DNA from 2 places in the Pseudarthrobacter sp. NPDC058196 genome. Region 2 is predicted to be linked to the other one. Evidence: predicted binding sites of a transcription regulator. Region 2 holds the regulator's gene; the other holds the start of a gene.
The links. Region 2 encodes HrcA, which represses chaperone genes, less so after heat shock. Its sites were predicted from a motif close to TTNGCACTCGNNNNNNNCGAGTGCNAA; they were not measured.

Region 1 (6,514 bases), on a different contig from region 2:
CGCTCTCCGCGCCAAGCTACGCGGCGCTGCGGAACCTTGGCTTCCAGGGTGTAGCAGTGACGGACGCCCTCAACATGGGCGCCGTGGAAAAGCAGTATCCGGCCGGCGCGGCCGCCGTGAAGGCCCTGGCCGCGGGCGCCGACCTGCTGCTGATGCCCGAGGACGTGGAGCAGGCGCATGCTGCCATCCTCCAGGCACTGGCCGCCGGAACCCTCCCCGCCGCGCGGCTCGATGACGCCGCCCGGCGGGTTGCCACCATGATGATGTGGCACGCACGGACAGCGGCCCCCGCAGGGACACCTGGTGCAGGTGCTCCGGCCGGGAGCGGCGCAGCGTTGTCAGCCAAGGTCTCGGCGTCCGCCGTGACAGTCCTCTCCGGCCCCTGCCACGGACCCCTGGTGCCGGGATCGGTACGGGTCGAGGGTGGTGGCCCGGGGGACCGCGAACGCTTCGAAGCCGCTGCCGCCCGTGCCGGCCTGGCAGTGGGCTCCGGGCCCGTGGTCAACATCATCGGTTTCGGCGGCAAACCGGCAGGTGGCGACATCGCGGTAACCCTGGACGCGCCCTGGCCACTGCAGGAATCCAACGCGCCGATCAAACTGGCGCTCTACGGCCGCAGCGACACCGCCTTCGACGCCCTTGCCGCCGTCCTGGCAGGGAAGGCGACAGCGCCCGGAAAGCTGCCTGCCGCCGTCGGGCCCTATCCGGCCGGAACCGGCTGCAGCCCCTGACCTGCGAGCGGGAGCGGCGGGGGAGCGCGTTTAATGGTCGGGTGCCCATTCTGAATAAAGACATGACCCTCTGCATCTCGCTCTCCGCCCGTCCCAGCAACAACGGGACCCGGTTCCACAACCACCTGTACGGGCAACTGGACCTGAACTGGATCTACAAGGCGTTCGCGCCCACCAACCTTGAACAGGCCATCGCCGGTGTCCGTGGCCTGGGCATCCGGGGCTGTGCCATCTCCATGCCCTACAAGGAAGACGTCATCGCCCTGGTGGACGAGATGGACCCTTCCGCCAAGGCCATCGACTCCGTGAACACGATCGTGAACACTGATGGCCACCTCAAGGCGTACAACACCGACTACACGGCCATTGAGCAGCTGCTGGCCCGCAACGGCGTCCCCACCGGCTACTCCGTGGTGGTGCAGGGATCCGGCGGGATGGCGAAGGCCACGGTGGCGGCCTTGCGGGACGCCGGCTTCACCAACGTCACAGTCGTGTCCCGGAACGAGGCCTCCGGGCGGGCGCTCGCGGACCAGTACGGCTTCCAGTGGCGGGCAGCGCTCGACGGCGGCACGGCCGACCTCATCATCAACGTCACGCCCATGGGTATGGCAGGGAGTATGGCCGGCGGGACGGAAGCGGACACCGTGTCGTTCCCGGCGGAGGCCATCGAAGCGGCCCGCCTGGTGTTCGACGTGGTGGCCTTGCCCGCCGAGACGCCGCTGATCCGGGCCGCCCGTGCGGCCGGCAAGCCGGTCATCACCGGTGCCGAGGTGGCCACCATCCAGGCGCTCGAGCAGTTTGTCCTGTACACCGGGGTGCGGCCCACTGCGGAGCAGGTGCGGGCCGCCGAGGAGTTCATGCGCGCCCAGTAGCGGCGCGGCGGCCTTCCGGCGGCGCGCCTAGGGCATGCCGGCTTGGACGGGTTCCACCACGATGGCCACCCGGTCCTCGCCAATCCGGGTCAGGACCAGGGTGGCGGCCTTGCCGGCGCCCTTCTTGCCGGCCGCTTTTCCGCCCGGCAGCAGCTGCTTGCGCAGTTCTTCCGGGGTGACCGCCGTGCCCCGCTTCTTGATGTCCAGCACGGTGATGCCCTCCTGCTTTACCCAGGCTTTGAGCGCCTTGACGTTGTAGGGCATCACCTCCAGTACTTTGTAGGCGCGGGCGAACGGCGTGGCCAGGAGTTCCGGGGCGCAGATGTAAGCGATGTGCTCATCAACCAGGTGGCCGCCGAGTTCCAGCGCGACATCGGCCACCAGTCCGGCCCGGATCACGGCGCCGTCGGGTTCGTACAGGTAGCCCTCCGCCGGTCCCACCGGGGCCGTGGGACCTGCACCGAAATCGTTGCCGCTGGTCAGTTCGGCCGCACCCTCTGGACCAAGGACCAGGGCGGCGCGGCGCACCCCGGGCCGGCTGACGGCGTTGAACCACAGGGTGACCTCGGTGACGTCTCCGGCGACCGACACCCACTGCGCTTCGCAGCCGGCCGGCACGGATTCGTGCGGCATGCCGGGCCCCATCTTCACGCCCACCGCCTTCCCCGACGCCGCGAGCGATTCAACGAAGGACAACGGCGGTGAGAACGCCTCAGGGTCCCAGATCCGTTTGGTGCCGGACGTGGAGGTGACCCGCCGGGCAGGATCCAGCCACACGCCGTCGACCCCGTCCAGTGGAACCGTTGCCGCGTCCGCGTGCACCACGGTGGCATTGGGGAAGGGGATCAGGTTCACCGTGGCGCACGCGGCGGTGGTCTCGTCCATTTCGACGGCTGTGACGTTGAGGTCAAGGGATGCCAGGGCCAGGGAATCGGCGCCGAGGCCGCAGCCGAGGTCCGCCACGTGGCTGATCCCGGCGGCGGCGAAGCGCTGCGCATGGTGCGCCGCGACGTTCAGGCGGGTGGCCTGCTCCAGCCCTGCCTGGGTGAACAGCATCTGGCGGGCGAACTCCCCGAACTTCGCCTCGGCCTTGGTGCGCAGCCGCGACTGGGTCAGGACCGCGGAGACCAGTCCGGCAGGATGGCCGGCTTTCCGGAGCGCGGAGTTGAGCTCGAAGGAATCCTCGTCCCGGTAGGGGCCCAGGGAGGCCAGCAGCTCCCACCCTTCGGGGGTCAGCAGCGGTGCAATCTGGTCCTGGGGAGCGTGAGCCATGGGTTCCAGCCTAGTGGAGGAGCTCATGCCGGGTTGCCGATAGTGTGGACACCATGGATGAAACCGCAGCCCCCGGGGACGCCGGCGACCACGAACCCAAGGAGCGGGGTCCTGCCCGGTTTGCCCGCCCGGTCCTGATCGCCGCCGCAGTGGTGGCAGTGGTGTGCATCGCGCTCCTGGTGATCATCTTTGTCCTGGACACGTTCAACGCCACCGTCTACTCGGTGGGCGGCAACGACATCTCTGACAACACGCAGGAAGCCCGCGATATCCGTGGCCTGTACGACGGCGCGCGGGCAGGAAGCATCTTCTTCCTCGTTGCCGCGCTGCTCGCCGCGGCCGCTGCGGGCTGGGTGCTGTTCCGGGGCCGGAAGCAGGGTGGCAGCGATGCCGACGGCGGCGAGGACGTGGACTTCGACGATCTGGGCCGCTGAGGCTTCCTGCGTCCGGTGCGGGCCCGAAACGGTGCGACACCGAATACGCCGATGACGAAAAACTGGCACTCGCCTTGACCGAGTGCTAACCCTTACATAGAGTTTCAATTAGCACTCTCCCCCGGAGGGTGCTAACACATGAAGAGCTGCCAGCCAGGCTGCTGCCGGCACCGCGACGACGGTTTGCCAGCCACGGCGGAAAGCTTTCCAGTCCACGAATTTGCTGACGAAAAGGAGAGGTCCGAGTGTCGGTCTCTATTAAGCCTCTTGAGGATCGTATTGTTGTCCGCCCGCTCGAAGCCGAGCAGACCACGGCTTCCGGCCTGGTCATCCCGGACTCCGCACAGGAGAAGCCGCAGGAAGGCGAAGTTGTTGCAGTTGGCCCCGGCCGCTTCGAAGATGGCAACCGCGTTCCCGTCGACGTAGCCGTTGGCGACGTCGTCATCTACTCCAAGTACGGCGGAACCGAAGTCAAGACCGGTGGCACCGAGTACCTCGTGCTGTCCGCCCGCGACGTCCTGGCGATCGTCGTTAAGTAACATTTTTCGGATCCCCGTGCCGCCGGCCACGCTTACGCTGGCCGGCAGTGCGGGGTTTCTGTCTTTGAAAGGACAAAACCATGGCAAAGCAGCTTGCGTTTGACGACGCTGCCCGCCGGGCCCTCGAGGCCGGCATTGATAAGCTCGCCAACACCGTCAAGGTGACGCTCGGCCCCCGCGGCCGCAACGTCGTCCTGGACAAGAAGTGGGGCGCCCCCACCATTACGAACGACGGCGTCACCATCGCCCGCGAAGTCGAACTGGACGACCCCTACGAGAACCTTGGCGCCCAGCTGGCCAAGGAAGTCGCCACCAAGACCAACGACGTTGCCGGCGACGGCACCACCACCGCCACCGTCCTGGCACAGGCCCTGGTCAAGGAAGGCCTGCGCAACGTTGCCGCCGGCGCTGCCCCCGGCCAGATCAAGCGCGGCATCGAGGTTTCGGTTGAAGCCGTCGCCGCCCGCCTGCTGGAAAACGCGCGCCCCGTCGAGGGCACCCAGGTTGCCAACGTTGCCGCCATCTCGGCGCAGAGCGACGAAATCGGCGAACTCCTCGCCGAGGCCTTCGGCAAGGTGGGCAAGGATGGCGTCATCACCATCGAAGAGTCCTCCACCACCCAGACCGAACTGGTCCTCACCGAGGGCATGCAGTTCGACAAGGGCTACCTGTCCCCGTACTTCGTCACCGACGCAGAACGCCAGGAAGCTGTCCTCGAGGACGCCCTGATCCTGATCAACCAGGGCAAGATCTCCTCCATCCAGGAATTCCTCCCGCTGCTGGAAAAGGCGCTGCAGAGCTCCAAGCCGCTGTTCATCATCGCCGAGGACGTCGACGGCGAGGCACTGTCCACGCTGATCGTCAACCGCATCCGCGGCACCCTGAACGTCGTTGCCGTCAAGGCACCGGGCTTCGGTGACCGCCGCAAAGCCATGCTCCAGGACATCGCCACCCTCACCGGCGCACAGGTTGTCTCCCCGGAACTGGGCCTGAGCCTGGACACCGTCGGCCTGGAGGTGCTCGGCACCGCCCGCCGCATCACCGTCACCAAGGACAACACCACCATCGTCGACGGCGCCGGCTCGGCCGAAGACGTTGCGGCCCGCGTCGCCCAGTTGCGCGCCGAGCTGACCCGCACCGACTCCGACTGGGACCGTGAAAAGCTCCAGGAGCGCCTGGCCAAGCTGGCCGGCGGCATCGGCGTCATCAAGGTGGGTGCTGCCACCGAGGTTGAGCTGAAGGAAAAGAAGCACCGCATCGAGGACGCCGTATCCTCCACCCGCGCAGCCCTCGAAGAAGGCATCGTGGCCGGTGGCGGCTCGGCCCTGATCCACGCCCTGAAGGCACTGGATGAGGACCCGTCCGTCAAGGCACTCGAAGGCGACGCTGCCGCTGCCGTGGGCATCGTCCGCCGCGCCCTGGTCCAGCCGCTGCGCTGGATCGCCCAGAACGCCGGCTTCGACGGCTACGTCATCACCTCCAAGGTGGCAGACCTCGAAACCAACAACGGTTTCAACGCCAAGTCCGGCGAGTACGAGGACCTGATCGCTGCCGGTGTCATCGACCCCGTCAAGGTCACCCGTGCTGCCCTCCGCAACGCGGCCTCCATCGCCGCCCTGGTTCTCACCACCGAGACCCTGGTAGTGGAGAAGCCGGCCGAAGAGGACGAGCACGCAGGCCACAGCCACTGATCCCGCCCGTCTTCACCTGCTGAAAACCGGTCCAGCATCTGCTGGGCCGGTTTTTTGTGCACCCGGGGCCGCGGGTCAGGTCGCGGCCATCTCGGACGTCTCAACCCCGCCCGCGCGTTCGTACACCAGCGAAACCGCGCCTTTCGGGAAGCTGCGTGCCGGCTCGGCGAGGCGGTAGGACGCAGGGATGGTGCCGGCGTCGAACAGGCGTTTGCCCTGGCCCAGCGTGACCGGGTACAGCCACAGGTGGAGCCGGTCCAGTACGTCCGCAGCCAGCAGCGAGCGGATCAGGACCCCGCTGCCGAACATGTGCACCTCCCCGTACTCGTCCCGGAGGCGTCCCGCAGCCCCCTCGTCCGGCAGGACGGTGGTGCCGGCCCAGTCTGGAGCGGACAGCGTGCGCGAGACCACGAACTTGGGTACCCGGTTGAGTGCAGCGGCAATGTCCCCTGCCTGGTGCGGCCAGTAGGCCGAAAAGATGTCGTAGGTCCGCCGGCCGAGGAGCAGGGCATCCATTCGGCCGATCTCTGCGGCGATGGCGGCGCCGGCCTCGTCGTCGGATACCGGTGCCTGCCAGCCGCCGAAGGCGAACTCGCCGTAGGTGTCTTCCTCACGGCCGCCCGGAGCCTGGTAGACGCCGTCGAGTGTGATGAACAGGTTTGCCACGATGAATCCCATGCGTCCAGTGTGGGAGGGGCCTTGGGCGCTGTCCAGAGCTTGGGCGGGTGCGTGGCAGGATGGTGCCATGCTGCTCCTTGAGCTCGTCAAAACGTCGGACGCCGTGGCGTCCACCCGCTCCCGGCTTGCGAAGGTCGATGCGCTGGCGGACCTGCTGCGCAGGCTTGACCCGGCGGAGATTCCGACGGCGGTGGGTTTGCTGGCGGCGAAGCCCCGGCAGGGCCGCGTCGGAGTGGGATGGCGCAGCGTGGCGGCTTCGAAGGCCGAACCGGCCCTCGAAGCAAGCCTCACCGTGGC
Region 2 (6,514 bases):
GGTGGACGCGTTCAGTGCCATCACGCACAAGGACAAGGCCTACGCCTACGGCGTGATGATGACCGGCAAGCTGCGCGAACTCATCCCGCGGCAGCAGTTCGAGGTGCCCATCCAGGCGGCCATCGGTTCCAGGATTATCGCCCGTGAAAGCATCCGCGCCATCCGCAAGGACGTGCTGGCAAAGTGCTACGGCGGCGACATCTCCCGCAAGCGCAAGCTGCTGGAGAAGCAAAAAGAGGGCAAGAAGCGCATGAAGATGGTGGGCACGGTGGAAGTTCCGCAGGAAGCGTTCATCGCGGCCCTCACCACGGACGATTCAAAGGACAAGGCCAAGAAGAAGTGACCACCGCGCAGCGGGGGACCCGCTGATGCCCAGCGTCCTTCCCCTTGGCGACCCGGCGCCGTCGGACGGCCTGCTGCCTGCGCAGGCAGCGGACGGTGCGGCGGCACGGGCCTTCGGCTTGTATGTCCACATCCCGTTCTGTGCCGTGCGCTGCGGGTACTGCGACTTCAACACGTATACGGCCACGGAACTCGGCGGCGGCGCCTCCCAGGATGCCTACGCGGGAACGGCGGTCGCCGAAGTGGCGCTGGCCGCGCAGGCACTGAAGGGTTCCGGCGTCCCGGCACGCAAGCTCAGCACCGTTTTCTTCGGCGGCGGCACGCCTACGCTCCTGCCGGCCGACGACCTCGCCATGATCCTTCGTGCCGCCATCGACCAGTGGGGAATCGAGGAGGGCGCGGAGGTCACCACCGAGGCCAATCCCGATTCTGTCACGCCCGAATCCCTGGCCATCCTCAAGGAAGCCGGCTTCACCCGGGTGTCGTTCGGCATGCAATCCGCCGTCCCGCACGTATTGAAGGTCCTGGACCGCACCCACACCCCGAGCCGGGTTCCGCAAGTGGTCCAGTGGGCGCGGGAGGCGGGACTTGCCGTCAGCCTGGACCTGATCTACGGCACACCCGGGGAATCCCTTGCCGACTGGCGGTATTCCCTCGAAACAGCATTGTCCTACGAGCCCGACCACATCAGCGCCTATGCGCTGATCGTCGAGGACGGCACCAAGCTCGCCGCACAGATGCGGCGCGGCGAGGTCCCGGGAATCGACGACGACGACCACGCCGACAAGTACGAGCTCGCCGACGAGCTCATCACCGAAGCCGGGCTGGGCTGGTACGAGGTCAGCAACTGGGCACGGACACCGGAGCAGGCCTGCCGGCACAACCTGGCCTACTGGCGGGGCGACGACTGGTGGGGGATAGGGCCGGGCGCACACTCGCATGTGGGCGGGGTGCGCTGGTGGAACGTCAAGCACCCCGTGGCCTATGCCAACCGGCTCTCGCAGGGCCTTTCGCCGGCTGCGGGCCGGGAAACCCTGGATTCGGACACCAGGAGGCTGGAGCGGGTGATGCTGGAGGCGCGGCTGCAGTCAGGGCTCGATGTCTCGACGCTCAGCACTTTGGGCCGCCATGAAGTGGCGGGCTTGATCGCGGACGGCCTGGTGGAACCGGCCGCGGCGTTCCACGGACGGCTGGTCCTCACCCTGAAGGGCCGGCTCCTGGCGGACGCCGTGGTCCGCAGGATCCTTCCCGACTAGCGCTACTTAAGCCAACGCAGGTTGTACGGGTAGCGGTGCGGCTGGCCCCGGTTGACGTGGATCCCTGCGGCCACCGAGAAGCAGGTCAGCGCAACCCAGATCAGCGTGGCGATGACAGCGAAGATGTTGCCCACATAGGGAATGAACACCAGGATGTTGGCCAGGACCGCGGCGATGGTGGGCGGCAGGCTGAAGTTCAGCGCTTCCTTCGATTCCTGCGCGGTGAATGGTCCCCGGTCCCTGAAGATCAGGTAGATCAGCAGGGAAGGAACGCACCCCAGGATCCCGCCGAAGTGGGCCAGCGTGGCCCATTGGCGGTCTTCGCTGGCCGTGAGCGGGAGCGCATTGGCGGGGACGCCATGGTACTCGGAACGGCCTTGGCCATCCCTGTGATCACGTGCGTTTTCTGCCACAGTCTGTTTTCCTTCTGGGGTGCAAGTGGTGCTGATGACTAATGAGGGGTCGGTGCAACGCTGCCAAAAACAAGGCATCGCAGTATCCAGAATACTGGGTCGCGGGGCAGGAGCAGCCCTCAGGGCACGGTGAGGAAATCGATCACTTCCTCAACCCGTCCCAGCAGCGATGCTTCCAGGTCGGCGTACGAGCGCACGGCACCGAGGAGTTTTTGCCACCCCAGGCCAATATCTTCCTTCGTGGAGTGCGGCCAGCCGAAGGCTTTCAAGATGCCGGTCTTCCAGTCCTGCCCGCGGGGAATCGTCGGCCACTGCTGGATGCCCAGGACAGATGGGCGGATAGCCTGCCACACGTCCACGTAGGGGTGGCCGACAATAAGGACATTTCCGGCGGCGCCTGGGGACGCCATCACGGCGTCGGCAATCCGCGATTCCTTGGAATCGGGCACCAGGTGGTCCACGAGCACCCCAAGCCGCCGCCCAGGTCCCGGCCTGAAGGCCGCCACGGCCGCCGTGAGGTCGTCGATGCCGTGCAGGGGTTCGACGACGATGCCTTCCAGCCGAAGGTCATCTCCCCACACCTTCTCCACAAGCTCGGCGTCATGCTTGCCTTCCACCCAGATCCGGCTGGCCTTTGCCACCTGGGCGCGCTGCCCGGCAACCCGCACCGACCCGGAAGCGGTCCGCCCTGCGGCGGGACCGGCAACAGCGCGGGCGGGCGCAGGCGGCATCAGGCGGATCGGCTGGCCCTCCAGGAGGAACCCGAAACCAAGCCGGAAGGAACGCGACTTTCCGCGCCGGTCCTCCAAGGCCACCACATGCATTCCGCCCGACTTCTCCACCCGCGTGACAGCTCCAACCCATCCGGACTGGACATCCTCGAGCACCATGCCGCGCTCCACGGGAACCTCCGGCAGCTCGGTCCGGGGAGGGGCGGAAATCCCGCGGGGGCCCCAATTCTGGTAATCCATGGATTCGATCCGCCTCGCACTAGGTCCTCACCCCCCGAGTTTCGCCCGGAGCGGTACCAATGCTAACAACGGGGCGAGGCATAATAGACTGTTAGCACTAAGGCATGTCGAGTGCTAACCCCTGGGCGGCACCGGACGGGGCACGAGCCCGGACCTGGATGGAGGTGGAGAGTGAGCGAGCCACGCAAACTGGAAGTGCTGCGGGCAATCGTGGAGGACTACGTCCACTCCCGCGAGCCCGTCGGCTCAAAGGCGCTGGTGGAGCGTCATCATCTCGGCGTTTCCAGCGCCACCATCCGCAATGACATGGCGGCACTGGAAGATGAGGGCCTGATCACCGCCCCGCACACCAGCGCAGGGCGTATTCCCACGGACAAGGGCTACCGCCTGTTTGTGGACCAAATCTCGGCGGTGAAGCCCCTGTCGGCAGCAGAGCGGCGTGCCATCCAGTCACTCCTGGAAGGCGCGGACGACCTCGACGACGTCCTGGACCGCACGGTCCGCCTCCTGTCCCAGCTGACCAACCAAGTGGCAGTGGTCCAGTACCCGCACCTGAGCAGGGCCCTGGTCCGCCACATCGAATTCGTGCTGCTGGCCCCGCGTAAAGTACTGGTGGTGCTGATTGCCAACAGCGGCAAAGTTGAGCAGCGCGTGATCGACGTCGGCCAGGACCTCGGCGACGAGGCGCTGGCGGAGTTGCGGACCCGGTTCCTCGGCGCCTTGGGCGGAACGTCACTGAGCCGCCTCGCCCAGGCCCTGCCCGCCGTCGTCGCCGCCACGCCGCACCCTCACCGCCAGGCCGCGCACGCACTGGCGCTTGGGCTGGAGGTCCTGGCCCAGAGCAGCCGGGAAGACCGGATGGTCATGGCCGGAACGGCCAACCTGGCCCGATCCAACGTAGACTTCCCCCTCAGCATCGGCCCGGTTCTCGAAGCCCTCGAGGAGCAGGTGGTGATGCTGCGGCTGCTGAGCGAAATGGCCCAGGACCACCGCGGCGTGGCCGTCAGCATTGGACGGGAGAACCCCTACGATGGCCTCGCTGAGGCGTCCGTGGTGGCCACAGGCTACGGCCCTGACAGCGCCGCCAAGGTAGGGATCCTTGGCCCCACACGGATGGACTACCCCACCACCATGGCCGCCGTCAGGGCCGTAGCCCGCTACCTTTCCAGGATTTTGGGGCCCTGATCCTCCGTTGCCGGAGCACCTCCGGCTGGCGGACCGGACACCGGGGCCAACTGCACGCAGTACAACAAGGAAGAGATACGAACTTTGAGCAGCCACTATGACGTCCTTGGAGTCTCCCCCGAAGCTACGGGCGAAGAGATCAAAAAGGCCTACCGCAAACTGGCCCGCACCCTCCACCCGGACGTAAACCCCGGAGCGGACGCGTCCGAACGCTTCAAGGCAGTCACTCACGCCTACGAGGTCCTCTCCGACCCGCAGAAGCGCCGCATCTATGACACCACCGGCAATGAGAACGGAACGGACAACGGCTTCGGCGGCGCCGGCTACGCGGGCCAGGGGTTCGCGTTCCAGGACATCTTCGACACCTTCTTCGGCGCCGGCGGCACGTCCGGTCCGGCGTCCCGGGTGCGCAGGGGCCAGGACGCGCTCATCAGCGTCAGGATCGACCTTCGCGACGCCGTCTTTGGCGTCAACAAAAAGCTCGAAGTGGACACCGCCGTCGTCTGCCCCACCTGCGACGGATCATGCTGCCGCCCCGGCACGCACCCCGAGCGCTGCGATATCTGCGGCGGCAGCGGCCAGGTCCAGCGGGCCGTCCGCTCCATCCTTGGCCAGGTCATGACGGCGGCGCCCTGCGGCACCTGCGAAGGCTTCGGCACGGTCATCAAGGATCCCTGCAACGAATGCAGCGGCCAGGGCCGCATCCGGAGCCGCCGGTCGCTGACCATCAAGGTCCCCGCCGGTGTTGCCACCGGAACCCGCATCCAGCTCTCCGGCCAGGGCGAAGCCGGCCCGGCCGGTGGCCCGGCGGGCGACCTCTATGTGGAGATCCGGGTCAACAACGACGCCACCTACGTGCGCGAAGGCGATGACCTGCACGCCACTTTGCACATCCCCATGACCGCGGCCGCCCTCGGCACGGACGTCAGCCTGGAAACTTTCGACGGCAGCCAGGAGATTGACGTCAAGCCCGGTACACAGTCCGGCGAGATTATTACCCTCCGCGGGCTGGGGGTCACCCACCTGAGGGGCTACGGTCGCGGTGACCTGAAAGTCCACCTCCAGGTCGACACTCCCGCCAAACTCGACGCAGCGCAAGAGGACCTGCTGCGCCAGCTTGCCAAGCTTCGCGGAGAACAGATCACCGAGGGTAAGCTCGCTGCCAGCGGCGGCATGTTCGCCAAGCTCCGGGACCGGCTCGGTAACCTGTAGCGGTGAGCAACCCCGTATTCTTCACCAGCCCCGGCTCGCTGGACGGCCTGGCTCCCGGTCAGGTCTTCGTCCTGGAGGGACCTGAAGCCCGGCATGCAGTCACTGTGAAGCGCTTGTCGCCGGGGGAGGCCGTGGACATAGTGGACGGCGCCGGCGCCCGCATGACCGGCAAGGTGGCGTCAGCATCGTCATCCGCACTGGAAGTGGAGTGCGGTTCCGTGGCGGCCGAAGACAGGCCAGAGGTCCGGCTGGTGCTGGCACAAGCACTGGCCAAGGGCGACCGGGACGAACTGGCCATTGAGACAGCAACGGAACTGGGCATCGATGCCGTCATACCCTGGCAGTCCGAACGGTCCATCGTCCGCTGGAAAGGGGACCGGGCCGCCCGGGCCCACGCCAAATGGCAGTCGGCCGTTGCCGCTGCCGCCAAGCAGGCCCGCCGCGCCTGGATTCCAGAGGTCCGGGACGCCGTCGAAACTTCCGGGCTCTGCAACGCCGTGGCGGCCGCGGACTTGGCCGTCATCCTGCACGAAGACGCTGTCCGTCCCCTGCGCACTGTCCTTGAAGGATGGCAGGGGAATACCGGTATCGGGCCCCGCGAGGTCCTGCTGATCGTTGGGCCCGAAGGCGGCATCAGTCCCCGCGAGGTGACGAGACTCTGTGACAACGGCGCCGTGACGGCCCTGTTGGGGCACCACGTCCTGCGGTCCTCCACTGCCGGCCCGGCCGCCGTCGTGCTGGCCAGCGACATCCTGGGGCGCTGGGCTAGCGCACCTTAAAGGACCGCGTGTCCTCGTTCCGGTCCGGCTCTCCACCGGATCCGGCCTGCGCCACGTGGAGTTCATAGTCACCGGCAGGCAGGCTAAGGGCCAGCGTGAAGGCCCCCGCCTGGCCCTGTTCAGCGGCCGTCGTCGTTTCGCCGGTCAGGAAAGGTGTCTTGCCCCCGCCGTTGTCCGCAACCTGCAGGATTTGCCAGTGGAGCTTGGCTCCCGGCGACGTGCTGCGGCCGGAGATCTTCACGCTGCCGGCCGGGACCTCGGTATTCTCCTGCGGATCGATGATCCAGACAGGCGCCACCAGGCCTGCGGCGCGCGTCATCAGGGCGCCCAACTGGACCTTCCCGAACGCGACGTAG

Region 1: the regulator HrcA is predicted to act here: its motif matches at 3,372-3,398, upstream of groES (co-chaperone GroES).

Annotation. Positions count from the first base shown of each region.
Region 1 covers NZ_JBHVVN010000015.1:84,295-90,808, reverse strand. Annotated here, with positions in the region: gene ACFVVC_RS19595 (glycoside hydrolase family 3 N-terminal domain-containing protein) at 1-731, shown strand, start outside; gene ACFVVC_RS19590 (shikimate 5-dehydrogenase) at 773-1,603, shown strand; gene ACFVVC_RS19585 (SAM-dependent methyltransferase) at 1,631-2,875, opposite strand; gene ACFVVC_RS19580 (hypothetical protein) at 2,929-3,309, shown strand; gene groES (co-chaperone GroES) at 3,555-3,848, shown strand; gene groL (chaperonin GroEL) at 3,929-5,539, shown strand; gene ACFVVC_RS19565 (dihydrofolate reductase family protein) at 5,615-6,217, opposite strand; gene ACFVVC_RS19560 (ATP-dependent DNA ligase) at 6,285-6,514, shown strand, end outside.
Region 2 covers NZ_JBHVVN010000001.1:546,655-553,168, forward strand. Annotated here, with positions in the region: gene lepA (translation elongation factor 4) at 1-343, shown strand, start outside; gene hemW (radical SAM family heme chaperone HemW) at 369-1,598, shown strand; gene ACFVVC_RS02550 (DUF4870 domain-containing protein) at 1,601-2,011, opposite strand; gene ACFVVC_RS02555 (DUF3097 domain-containing protein) at 2,131-2,982, opposite strand; gene hrcA (heat-inducible transcriptional repressor HrcA) at 3,154-4,167, shown strand; gene dnaJ (molecular chaperone DnaJ) at 4,252-5,379, shown strand; gene ACFVVC_RS02570 (16S rRNA (uracil(1498)-N(3))-methyltransferase) at 5,382-6,158, shown strand; gene ACFVVC_RS02575 (GerMN domain-containing protein) at 6,145-6,514, opposite strand, start outside.